Regions from separate parts of the Paenibacillus sp. EPM92 genome, predicted to be linked through region 2. Evidence: riboswitches for the same ligand, from Rfam matches in the RefSeq annotation. Region 2 holds a riboswitch; each other region holds the start of a gene.

Region 1 (4,270 bases), on a different contig from region 2:
TTTATTCGAGATTATCGTTAAATATAACGACATAAATAAGAAGAATAGTGTATAATAAATAGGAATAACATGTTATTGAAAAGGCGAATGCCAGCTTGGCTGCCGAGCTAATCCGACTTCATGAAAGAAAGGATGGATCATGCATGGAAAACTCCTCGATTAGCGTAGACCTGGGTGTAATCTTGTGTAAGCATTGCGCTGAAATTATTGGCACGTTCGATTCCGAGAAGGTGACTACGTATTATTCGGATTGCCAGGAGCCGGACTGCTTGGAAACGAGAAAGAACACCAATAACCAACAATGAAAGCTATCGGGAAAGCTCTGCAACATGATCAAACCTAACGGGATTTGAAGCTCTCGCGGGTGTATGGCGGGGGCTTCTTTATTTATATCTGTGCGCTCGTATAAAGCGCTTGGCAAACCATCCGCGATATGAGATAGTATCATGTAACCGGAAGAAGGGGATGGGGTAATGAACGTTCAATATTTCGCGGATATTCTTGATAAGGTGCGGATCCATAAACCGCTCGTGCACAATATTACGAATGTAGTCGTAACGAATTTCACGGCGAACGGCCTGCTGGCCTTAGGAGCATCGCCGGTTATGGCATATGCTCACGAAGAGGTTGCAGAGATGGCGCAAATCGCCGGCGCCCTCGTCTTGAATATAGGCACGCTGGACGACCGTATCGTTCACGCCATGCGGATCGCGGGGCAATCGGCGAACGCGCATGGCGTTCCGATTGTTTTCGATCCGGTGGGAGCCGGGGCGACGGCATATCGCACGGAAACGGCCCGTTCGCTCATGAAGGAGCTGCGGATCTCGGTACTTCGAGGCAATGCTGCGGAAGTGGCTAACGTCGTCGGGAAATCGTGGAGCATTAAAGGCGTGGACGATGCAGGCAGTGCGGCCGGGGAAGTGCCTGCGCTTGTCCGGCAAGCGGCGCGGGCGATGAGCTGTGTCGTCATCGTCACAGGCCGTGACGATTATGTGAGCGACGGCGAGGCGACGTATCGGGTGAGCAATGGTACGCCGCTGCTGACCCAAGTGACCGGAACAGGCTGCTTGCTGACTTCGGTGGTCGGCGCCTTCCTTGCGGTGGAGAACGATCAAGCGGCTGCTGCTGTGGCGGCATTGGCTTATTATGGGGTTGCCGCAGAGCGAGCGGTCCAGATCGCCGGCTCCGACAATCCGGGCAGTTTTCAGATCGAATTGCTGAATCAGCTGCACAAGACGGATGGCGAAGTTGTACGTCGGCAGGCGAAAATAACTCGCGTGGAGTAAGCGACCGGAACAACTTCTCAATGAATTTCAAGATTTTGGATTATTGACTTGCGAATAGCAGTTTTGTATGATGAAATCACGCTTAATTTCCGGTTTACACGAAACCGGAAAGCGGGGGAACCAATGAAATTGGGGCGAATCATTCCATGTAGGGAACCATCTTTCCCGAGCCCGACAGCTAACCTCGTCAGCAGTAGATGGGTCAAATTGTGTATGTATGCAGACTTGCATCGTTGACCCGTGAATCCGGGTCTTTTTGTGCTCCAGACCCGTCGCAGTCCAGGACGATAAGCGCTAGATGATAGCGCATCCTGGCTGGATTCGGGTCTTTTTTGTTTTTATGATAACATCATAGCTTAAGTAAGGAGGATCATGATGCTCCAGCGAATTACTTCTTCCCACCTGCAAGAACTGACAGATGTTCAAAAAGAATACCTGCGAAACCATTGGATACCACAAGAAGGCGAATATATAGCTATGGGTGACCACGAAGAGATGATTTATTACTTGAACGGGGTCGAGAAGCATAAAGCGCTTCCATTATTAACGATCGGACAAATGTTAAGCTACTTAAATAAACATGACCATTCCGTCCGTATTCAACATGTTTCCGGAGAATGGGTCGTGCAGACCTCTATGATTGAAACGAAGGCTATTGAATTAAGTCATGCTTTATGGGAAGCGTTTAAATCGGTTTTGGACAAGAACACAACACGATGATGTTGTGTTCTTGTTTGTATGAGACCTGAAACCGTCGATTTTTTTTCGCGTATTGCTAAGGAAACAAGATGAGGTGAGTAATGGAACAGATATTATTGGAGTTTATTGGCTATTTCAAACAATTATCGTACATAGGCGTCGTTTTGGCGCTGACGTTCGAGTTTGTTCCGGCAGAGCTGGTTCTTCCCCTCGTCGGTTATTGGGTCTATGAAGGGGATATGAACTTGGGGCTGGCTATTCTGGCAGGGACAGTCGGAGGGGTAACAGGACCCTTGACTCTATACGCATTAGGAAAGTATGGGGGGAGGCCGGTGATAATAAAGTTTGGCAAGTTCTTTTTTATACGGACGAAAGAGATCGATAAGGCCGAACGATTTTTCCATAAGTATGGGGCGGGCGTAGCTTTTCTGGGCCGGTTTATCCCGGGGGTTCGGACCGCTGTTTCGCTTCCGTGCGGCATGGCCAGAATGAGTGTCTGGAAGTTCTCGTTATTTACGTTTTGTGCCATGCTGCCTATAACGAGTTTATACGTTTATCTTGGGTACAAGCTTGGTCCCAATTGGCACGAGGTCGGGGAGCTGGCGAAGGGGTATTTGTTCCCGGTTGCCGCCGTGATTGTGGCCGGTCTTCTCGTTTATTCAGCTGTGAAATTATTCAATCGCAATAAAGAAAGAACGACGTAGGAGACGAAAGACGGTGTGGTTTTTGAATGGTAAAATTTTAACGGGCATGGAGGATGCGGATGGTTCATGTCGAATATGTGAGTAATTATTTTACCTTCACGGAACTGAGATGGTGCCCATGTTAGAACATATAAAAGATAAGACAAGTGATTACCTGCTGACATTAATTCAAATCATGCCTGATATCATTGTTTTTAAAGACGGTAAAGGGGCATGGGTTGAAGCGAATGATGCTGCGCTGCAGTTATTTGAGTTAGACCGTGACGCGTATAAGGGGAAAACAAATCTTGATTTTCAACGTTCTAAGCCGCATATGGAAGAGTTTTTTCATACATGCGAAGAAACCGACAATGAAGCCTGGAGACGAGGCAAAACGATTCATTTTGAAGAAAAATTCAAGCGTTCCGACGGCTCGACCGTAATTATCGAGTTTATTAAAGAACCTGTTATGGCCGAGGATGGTCGGCGGGAGTGGTTAATTGTTGTCGGCCGCGACATTACTGAACGAAAGTTAATTCAAGATCATTTGAACGAGCAAAATGTGGTTCTGGAAATGGTTGCCAAAGGCAGGCCGCTACAAGATATTTTAGGTCACATTATTGAATTTGTAGAGAAGCAAACAGAGGCTGTTTGTTCCATTCTGCTGCTTGATAACGATTTATTAAAACATGGAATGGCTCCCCGTCTTCCGGCTTCTTTCTTGCGGGCTGTAGACGGCATACGAATTGGACCGGACATGGGTTCTTGCGGAACCGCCGCCTATTATAACAAAAATATTATTGTATCTGACATTGAGAATGATCCGTTATGGCGGGATTTCCGCGAGATTGCGCTGGATCACGGGTTTCGGGCTTGCTGGTCTGTCCCCTTTACGGATAAAGACAATCAGGTGATCGGAACATTCGCTATCTATTACAAGACTCGAAAATCTCCCGAAACCAGGGAACTCCAAATGATCGAGCGTTCCGCTTATTTAATAGGGCTGGTAATCGAACGTAATAAAGCGGAAGAAACCATTCGAAAATTGGCATTTTTCGATTCCTTAACTGAACTCCCCAACCGTAAATCGTTTCAACATATCCTTGAAAAGACGATGGCCGAAGCCAAACAAAAAAATCAATTGTTTGCCGTGCTTTATCTGGATTTGGATGGATTCAAATTCATTAATGACTCGATGGGTCATTCCGTCGGCGATCTTCTTCTGCAGCGTGTGTCCCAGCGCTTACAAGATCTTGTATCGAATAAAGGGATTGTTTCACGTCAAGGCGGTGACGAATTCACCATCCTACTGCCAAATACGTCAAAAGCGGAAACGGAAGCTTACTGCCAGAAGATTATGGAGGCATTGAATGCACCCTTCCGTATTCAAGATCATGATCTGTATATTTCAACAAGCATTGGGATCAGCATGTTCCCGTTTGATGGAGAAACGATAGAAGCATTGGTAAAAAATGCGGATATGGCGATGTATCATGCGAAGAGGCAGGGCAGAAATCACGGAATGCCTCGCCATGAAGCTTGACCGAGCCGCAAAAACATGAAGAAGCCCCTCTTCGGATGGGGCTTCTTCATGTTTTTGGG
Region 2 (4,270 bases):
GCCTCATCAGCGAAACCCGGATGACCGAGCTGGAGCAGCTTCGCAATCATGTAGCCGCGGTCATTGAAGATGTGCGCGGACTGGCCTGGGAGCTTCGCCCTTCGGTGCTGGATGACCTCGGCGTCGTACCGGCGCTCCGGACCTATATCGACAATTACTCCAACCATTACGGAATTCGCGTCCATTTCCGCAGCAACCTGCGCCAACGTCTCGATGCCAATAAAGAAACGACCATCTACCGGATCGTTCAGGAGGCCCTGACGAACACCGCGAAATATGCGGATGTAGCTGAAGCCCGCGTCGAGCTGCTCGAACACGATACCTATGTCGAAGCGCATGTGGAGGACGATGGGAAGGGCTTTGTCCGCGATACCTCGTCCCAAGGCGTCGGGCTGTTCAGTATGGAAGAAAGGGCCCGCAGCGTCAGCGGCACATTCACGGTCCGTTCCAGGCCCGGGCATGGAACGAAGATTTCATTCATCGTACCGAAATGAAAGGCCGACTTCACAGCGGCCTTCCTCCAAGCCATAACTTCTCATCGTCTTCCTTCGTCTTGATCGAGGCGACGAACCGGCTGTCGATGGCTTTCTCTTCAAAAGCGGACTCCTGCAGCTCACACCAGTATAACTGCTTTAAGAGCGTGGAGAGCGTCGCTTCGTCTTGCTCCAGCAAGGCGCCGATCTTTACCGCGCAGCTGCGGTCGTACACCCCGTGCAGCGGATGCGCGCTGCCGCCTATGGCAGGGATGGCCGCTTCAAACCCTTCCTGCTCACGGGCGAGCAGCAATTCCGCCGCCTTCGAAGAGATATAAGGCATGTCGCAGCTGACAACCCATACATGCGGTTGCTGCGCTAAGGTTAAGCCCGCGTGCATCCCGCTTAGGGGACCCTTGCCGGGGAAATAGTCCGTAATGATTCGAACCCCCCGGTCTACCTTTCGCAGGAAGGGGGTCGGATCGTTCGTAGCGATGATGATCTCCTCACAGCATTTTTCCATCTCACGAATTTGACGCTCCACGATCGTCATGTTGTCCAGCATGAAGAACGCCTTGTTTTCTCCGTTCGCCCCCCGGTTTCGCCCCCCTGCCAATATCAGTCCGGACATCATAACCATTCACTCCTTCTCTGCATTGGGCTTGTTTTATATGCTTATTACATCATTTCCGCTGTCCAAAGGCAGTGATTTGCATCACTTCCGAAAGACGGTACACACCATGCGGTTCTCCGATAAGGTTTCCATGTTTTTGACAGCAGGCTTCGACAGCTTCCTTAGAAAAACTTGTGTACTATTAAACTAGCAGATGAAACTAGCAGCAATACCGTCATTTTCTATGTAAAGGAGGCCGTTACGTTGGCAAATGAGGTATTCCAGGAAGAAGAGTTGAAGTATCTGTTGCCGTTCGGACCCAGAGAAAACCATGAGACGCCCGCTCCTTCGAAGAAACCGAAACTAACCATTCGATATCTCCATAATCTGATTACGGAGCTGCAGCAGCAAAACTTGCTGCTTGCTCAGCAGGTTCATGACTTGGAGCGGCAGTTGTTTGAATGTCGTCAGACGCATATCGAGTTAGCCGCAGCCGCCGAACAACAAGCTCTGAAGGAATCGGAGACGAAGGATGAACCCGATTCGTTCCATGATGACCAGGAGGCTTTCCGAATTTCCCGTTCCAAACGTCATCAGGCTGCCAAGAAGGTATCCTTTTGGTCCGTTTTATTCCGTTTTTAGCGTGCAAACGGCTTGCAGCTTGGAATAGCTTCCGGCTTATGAACCCCATCAATATGAAAAACCTGGCCGACGGCCAGGTTCTTTTCTGTGCAAGCCCCTACGATTGAGCTTGAGGATTATTATGACGTGACTCGTTTAGCTCCTACATACTTTTTACTCCAGTAACCGGTTGTCAAACTTGCCACCGAGACGCCGCCGGAATTGGTCGCTGAAATAAATTGTTGATTGCCTAAATAAATCCCTACGTGGGAGGTTCTGTTTTTCTCCGCAAAAAAAACAAGATCTCCCTCCTGAGGGATGCTCACCGCCTTGCCTGCAGTCTCGTACATTTCCAGGGATGTTCTGGGCAAATCGATGCCGTTGAGCCCGTATATATAGTCCACAAATCCGGAGCAATCAAAGCCATTCGGTGTACGGCCGCCCCATACATAAGGAACTCCCAGGTACTTATAGGCAATTTGCGTGACAGACGGTTTTGGCTTCGGCGCATACCAAGCCGGGGCATGATATAATCCGTCTTCGTTAATAATAGCAATCCGGTTATCCGCATCCCACTGGACTCTATAGCCGAACGTCTCGGATACGAAGCGTAGAGGGAGATATACGCTGCCTTGTATAAATTGCGCAGGAGCATCCATGCTGACAACCTTTTTATTAACCAGAGCTTTTCGGTCCCCGGTTTGCAAGGCGATCGTTTTGTTGTTGTTGGTTAACGTAACTTTCACCCGCGCTTGTTCCATGCTCCACTCAACCTTGTAACCAAGCTTCTCAACGAGCACACGTAAAGGGATTTGCAAAGTGTTGGTGTTATCGATATAAGGCTGTGCTTCGGGGAAGGAAACCAGGCTGTCGTTAATCTGCACTTTAACATCATTGGCGGCAGCTTGTGCTGTTCCCGCATGAAACATGGCAAGCAGTCCGATCGAGGAAAAAGCGCACGACCAAATAAGCTTCTTGCAAAAACGATTCAAATCAAATTCCTCCTGCGGCCTTCGAGGTTAGTTGACGGATTCGGAAGAGGCTGCTCCCTAGTTCGATAGTTAACGAACATTCACCCCATGGTAAAGAATCCCCCGTACCAGATCTTCTGCTGAACTGGATTCGGCCCATTATTTTTATTAGAGTAGCATAGTGGTTTCATGGACTTCAAACTTATAACTGCCATGAATTACATTGATTTCCTTTCTTTTCGCTTTATTTTGGGTTTTGACACATCTGTGCTAAATTTTGTAAAAAAAAGCCCGCGACCGCTCATTAGAGCCGTCTCGGGCTTTCGACATATCAGACAAGGCTTGCGACGGATGGTCACGAGTTCTACAGGAGCTCTTATTCCCTATCAGGCGTCGGCCGCACAGCGAAAACCGATATTCCCCGTGGAGCTATCCGGTGTATTTTTACTGCGGGCAGCGACTCTGTACCGGTTGCAATACGATTTGTGGCACAAATAGGAGCCTCCGCGCAGCACCTTCTCCTGACCTGTCGGCGGACCTTGCGGGTTTATTAGCGGGGCGGCCGGATGATTCGCGCTAAACCAGTCCGAGCACCATTCCCATACGTTGCCGGAAACATTATACAGCCCGTAATCGTTCGGTTTATAAGCATGGACAGGCGCGGTTCCGGCATAACCGTCGCTGCAGTTATTTTTCTCCGGAAACTTGCCCTGCCAAATATTGCAGCGATGCTCCCCATCCGGTTTGAGGACATCCCCCCACGGATAACGCTTTTGCACAAGACCGCCTCTTGCCGCATACTCCCATTCCGCTTCGCTCGGCAGCCGTTTACCGGCCCATTGGCAATAAGCATACGCATCATGCCAGGAAACATGAATCACCGGATGGTCCATGCGGTCATCAATGTGAGAATCCGGACCTTCCGGATACTTCCAGCATGCACCGTTCACGGCCCACCACCAGGGCGTCTGCCGAACCGTTTGTGTCACTCCTTGCGCAGTTTCGGCGGAAACGAACAAGTGGAACACAAAGGACCAGCCAAAGATCTCCGCTTCCGTGCGATAACCGGTAGCATCGACAAATGCCTTGAATTCCGCATTGCTCACTGTATAAGGATCGATATAAAAGGGATCCAGCCGAACCGAACGAACGGGGCCTTCGCCATCTTGGGCAAACCCTTCCTGATCCGCAGTTCCCATTAAAAACTCACCGCCGGGCAAATAAATCATGCCTTCTTTAGGATCTTTGGACGAGGGTATGATGTTCAGGGGCAAGGAATGAGCATCCGGTAAGCTCGAATCCTCTCTGCTGGCCGAGCAGCAGCCCGGTTTTTTTGCATTCATTTCAATCATCCTCCAAGATTAAACAGAGCCCCTACAGCTTCGGATAGCCGTGACCGAATTCCGCAGGATGTCTCCGTTTCAGCTCTGAAATAGCATGACCGCGTCCTGTCTGCTCCAACCACTGCGTATACTTCGGCAAGAAACCTTTGGCATGATAAGGTCCTCCCTCTTTCATAACCGTCCACAGCGGATCTACGTCGAAAGGCATTGTCTCCATCATGTGGTCATGCCATTCATTTAAATAATATA
Region 3 (4,270 bases), on a different contig from region 2:
CTTCCAGCCTCAGCTGCCCTTGCTCATACAAGGCCTCGCTCCGGAACGTCACGTCCTTCTTCCTGTCCTTCACTTGCAGCGTACCGCTCATTTGAAAACCGACTTTCTCGCCTTCCTTCCATGCCTGCGGCAGCTGGTCGAACGACTTGGCGGTGAACACCGCTTCCGGGAACTGCGCTGTGTCGAAATAATCTTTGCTCTTAATATGGTTGTCGCGCTGCGGATTTCCCGACTGCAGCACACTCGTCTCGATTTTGCCTTCGGCCGTCGTCCTCGACGCATCGGCCGTGTTCAGCTCCCAGCTTCCCTGAGTCGGCGTCACGACAAAATTCACCGTCTCCTTCGACGTAGTAACGGAGAAATACACCTCCGATGCCGGCAGCACCGACCACTTCCCGTCGATCTGCTCCGCCTTGATGGCTTGTCCCGTCGCAGCGGCTCCGCCGACTGGCGCGGAGGCCGGAATGACCTCCTTCACCTCGATATGATTGCCGGCAAAATAATCGTACGCGCCATAGGCCCCGGCTAGTAACACAACTGCAACTCCTGCGGATAATGCGAGTGTTTTCGTTGTCATCAATACGCCTCCTTCAATTGTTAACACTACAATCCGTAGTGTAATTGTATAAAGAAAAATCCCTTAACGGGACCGATCCGCGATATGACTCGCTCAAACGCCACGGCTTCAACTTAAAGCAGCGACAAGAAAAACAAACCCGACAGGAAAACCACAACCGGCAGCGACACGATCGCCAGCTTTACCGGCAGTCCCAGCGAAGGCGCGCCTTGCTGATCGAGAATTTGCCGGATCCGGTAGTTAATCGAGGTATCTGCGAAAGAGACGTACGCGAAATCCATCGAAGCGGTCCGCTCCCTCTTCTTCATCAGCTTCAACAAGGCGCTCCCCAAGCTCGCCGGCGATCCCATGACCGCCATCGCCTCGCGATCGGCCAATATCTCCCGCGCAATCTTATAATGATGGTAACACCAGCGCAGAATCGGGATATAACGCATGACCGAACAAGCGAGGTGCAGCAAGAACGTCTTCAGCGGATCTCGATGATTCCGGTGATACTGCTCGTGGTACACGACCGCTTCCAGCTCATCGCGATCGAGCAGCTTCAGCAATCCGGTGGATAAGATGATCTTCGGCCGGAACAATCCGAGCGTCAGCGCGATCGGCTCCGCGCACATGACGACCAGCAGGTCAGGCTTGTCCGCGCTGAACCGGGCATTCAGCTCCTGCGTCGACCGCTCATGCCGGGAAGCGAGCAGCTTCCGGTAGGCGCGCCTCGACAAGCAGACTTGCTTCGCCCAGATCCAGAGGCTTAAGCCGAACGTATAAGCGACCAGCACGCTAAGCAGCGGCGTCACCGAATCGAAGCCGAGCGCCTGCAGCAGACTGCTGCAAATTTCAAAGACGTTGAACCGAAGCGACCAGCCGAACAGAACATGAGCCGCATATAGCCCCATCTGGACCCACACGATCAGCGCAAGGACGAACGCAGAAGCAAATAACATTCTAGACCGATTTTCCCACATGGCCTATCTTTCCTTTTTCAGGTCTTTAATTTTTTGTTCCAGCTTCTCGATCATCTCCGCATCGGCCTCTTCCAGCGCGTCGAGCATATGATTGACAACCAGCGGACCGAAATCTTCGAGCAGTTCGTGCGCAATTTCCCTCGATTGAATATCCAGAAAATGTTCTTTTGAATGCACCGGCTCGTACACCGACGCCCGACCCGCCTGTTTCTTCATGAGCACGCCTTTGTCGACCAAGCGGTTCATCACGGTCATGACCGTATTGAAGTTCAAATGCTCATCCTGCTGCTCCAGCTTCTTCTGGACTTCTTTAATGGACTGATTCGGATGCGTCCACAGGATGTCCAGCACTTTCGACTCCAGCGGTCCGAAGAACCGTTTCAAGCCCTTCTCATAAAACTTGAAGCTATGAATTTTCATTTGCCATGCACCCCACACTACAAATTGTAGTGAAGCTATAAAGCGTTGTCAAATCCTCTCAATGAATCCGGGTCTTATACAGCTTTGTGTTATGGTCCTGGGTACCGTACCGATACTATCGGCCGCCCTCGTATGCGCAATCGCGAGCTTTCGAGGCGTTCCGACAATCGTTCACGAAGCACGTGTAAAAATTACGGAAGGCCCGGCATCCGCATTTGTATGTATCCGCTTACAATGTCAATCTATCTAGTATACCCGCCCGGTTTCGTTTTAATCCCTGTATTTATTACAAGTTTGTGACAAAAGAAGGATATCGTCACTTTTGCTCGAATAACTGTACTTGGAAAATAAAACAGAAAATATTGCCGAATTTCTGCGCGCAGAAAACGGGGGAACCAGTTTTTGGGTGAATTGATCTCGCTTCAGAGTGATCATAGGGAACCTTCAACCGAACCCTTCAGCTAACCTCGTAGGCTCTGGAAGGGGAAACTTCTTTGAAGAAGCTTGTCAGTTTTGTTTTTTCCGCAGCACTGTTTTGCACGATTTCGGTAGGCAGCGTATTTGCTGAAACCCCATTAAGCGCAGCGGTTAACGAAGGTTTAGGCTCTCCTTACAAGTGGGCGGGCACAACAACCAACGGCTTCGACTGCTCCGGCTTCACTTCTTGGGTGTTCGACAAACTCGGCGTCGACCTGCCGCACTCCTCCAAGGGCCAAGCCCAGCTCGGCACCACGGTGGAGAAGAACGACCTCCGTCCCGGCGATCTTGTCTTTTTCAACACGGACGGCAAAGGCATCTCTCATGTCGGCGTATACGTAGGAGACGGCAAATTTTATCACTCCGCCACGAACGAAGGCGTTGTGATCACGAAGATGACCGATTCTTATTATGCGAAGCGTTATGTAACGGCCCGTCGCATCCTTTCGGATGATCAATATGGGCAGGTTATGACCGACGCCAAGTAACCATCGCTAAGACGTAAACGATTCACTTGTCTGGAAAGCCCTCGGCTTGAACCGACGATCCCGCACCTGCGTGCCGGTCGATTACGGGACAAGCCGCCAGGGCTTTCTGTCTTTTTATTCCGGGAAGGAGCCGCAGCCGCGAAGCCGTGATCCAAACAGCGAAAAAAAAGCCGTTCTCCCCGTCGTTAGACGTGAAGAACGGCTCTTCTGGTTTAACCGAGCAAGCGATGCAGCGTGCTAATCACGCGTTCTTTCTGAATCGGCTTCACGATAAAATCTTTCGCGCCCAGGCTGATCGCTTCGATGACCAGCTTCTGCTGGCCCATTGCGGAGCACATCAGCACTTTGGCGTTGCGGTCGTACTTCATGATGTTTCGCAGCGCCTCGATACCGTCCATTTCGGGCATGGTGATGTCCATGGTAACCAAATCGGGCTTCAGCATCCAATATTTCTGGAGCGCCACAACGCCGTTCTCCGCTTCGCCGACGACCTCATGCCCCAGTTCTTTCAACATTCCACCGATGATCGCACGCATAAATGCCGCATCATCCACGACAAGCACCTTAGCCATTGGAATCGCCCCTTTTGTCCGAGTCTGCTGTACGCCGCTCTATGTTTTCAACCCAAATTTTCCAATTTTGTGATATACTCATATTATATAGGCTTCTAGACCTAATTCCGATTAAAATCCGACTAAAGTAGATCAATTCAGCTTTAACTCGTTCCTTTTTCCGATATATTTCAACAAAATTCGTAAAGCTCCGGAGAAGCAACGCTCGCAAGAAGCAGCCGGGGCCTTACCGTAGACAACAGAAGTCGAGCGAAGGGAGTAATCCGCACGTGGCTAACCGGAAGATCCTCATTGTGGAGGATGAGCCCGAGATTCGCAATTTACTTAACAACGCCCTTACGGATGACGGTTTCGACGTGTACGAAGCGACCGATATGCAAGAAGCGATTACGCAGTTCGACGCGGTCGAACCGGATTTGATTCTGCTGGACATCGGCCCCCCGGCAACCGCCGGCCTGGATACGTGCGCGGAGCTCCGCAGCTATTCCAACGCCCCCATCGTGCTGATCAGCAGTCGAAGCGGCTCGAGCGACATTATTCAAGGATTAGAGCTTGGCGCCGACGATTATATCGTGAAGCCGTTCGACCCCGAGGTGCTCGTCGCCCGGGTGCACGCGAACTTGCGGCGCACCGCCATCTTTCGCAGAGATCGCAAGTGGGAGGCGAGTGCCCCCGCCAAGGATGGCGTCATTGCATACGCCGGTCTCGAGATCGACCCGGTCCGCTTTCAAGTGCTGCTGGACGGCAAGCCGATCGCGCTTGTGACCAAAG

The links. A riboswitch is a leader RNA that binds a small molecule or an ion and turns the genes downstream of it on or off. The one in region 2 is predicted to bind cyclic di-AMP.
Region 1: it holds a riboswitch for cyclic di-AMP, as region 2 does, so the genes downstream of both, JMF85_RS21560 (hypothetical protein) here and JMF85_RS12255 (C40 family peptidase) in region 2, are expected to answer to the same signal.
Region 3: it holds a riboswitch for cyclic di-AMP, as region 2 does, so the genes downstream of both, JMF85_RS03180 (C40 family peptidase) here and JMF85_RS12255 (C40 family peptidase) in region 2, are expected to answer to the same signal.

What each region holds. Positions count from the first base shown of each region.
Region 1 covers NZ_BCPS01000082.1:98,513-102,782, reverse strand. Annotated here, with positions in the region: gene JMF85_RS28445 (GapA-binding peptide SR1P) at 144-305, shown strand; gene thiM (hydroxyethylthiazole kinase) at 474-1,286, shown strand; cyclic di-AMP (ydaO/yuaA leader) riboswitch at 1,356-1,494, shown strand; gene JMF85_RS21560 (hypothetical protein) at 1,662-2,006, shown strand; gene JMF85_RS21555 (DedA family protein) at 2,087-2,689, shown strand; gene JMF85_RS21550 (diguanylate cyclase domain-containing protein) at 2,808-4,211, shown strand.
Region 2 covers NZ_BCPS01000063.1:14,297-18,566, reverse strand. Annotated here, with positions in the region: gene JMF85_RS12270 (PAS domain-containing sensor histidine kinase) at 1-494, shown strand, start outside; gene mobA (molybdenum cofactor guanylyltransferase) at 505-1,107, opposite strand; gene JMF85_RS12260 (hypothetical protein) at 1,351-1,728, shown strand; gene JMF85_RS12255 (C40 family peptidase) at 1,848-2,699, opposite strand; cyclic di-AMP (ydaO/yuaA leader) riboswitch at 2,701-2,845, opposite strand; gene JMF85_RS12250 (formylglycine-generating enzyme family protein) at 3,065-4,021, opposite strand; gene JMF85_RS12245 (sulfatase family protein) at 4,053-4,270, opposite strand, start outside.
Region 3 covers NZ_BCPS01000019.1:26,961-31,230, forward strand. Annotated here, with positions in the region: gene JMF85_RS03165 (YceI family protein) at 1-577, opposite strand, end outside; gene JMF85_RS03170 (M56 family metallopeptidase) at 691-1,521, opposite strand; gene JMF85_RS03175 (BlaI/MecI/CopY family transcriptional regulator) at 1,546-1,962, opposite strand; cyclic di-AMP (ydaO/yuaA leader) riboswitch at 2,316-2,453, shown strand; gene JMF85_RS03180 (C40 family peptidase) at 2,457-2,927, shown strand; gene JMF85_RS03185 (response regulator) at 3,140-3,499, opposite strand; gene JMF85_RS03190 (response regulator transcription factor) at 3,769-4,270, shown strand, end outside.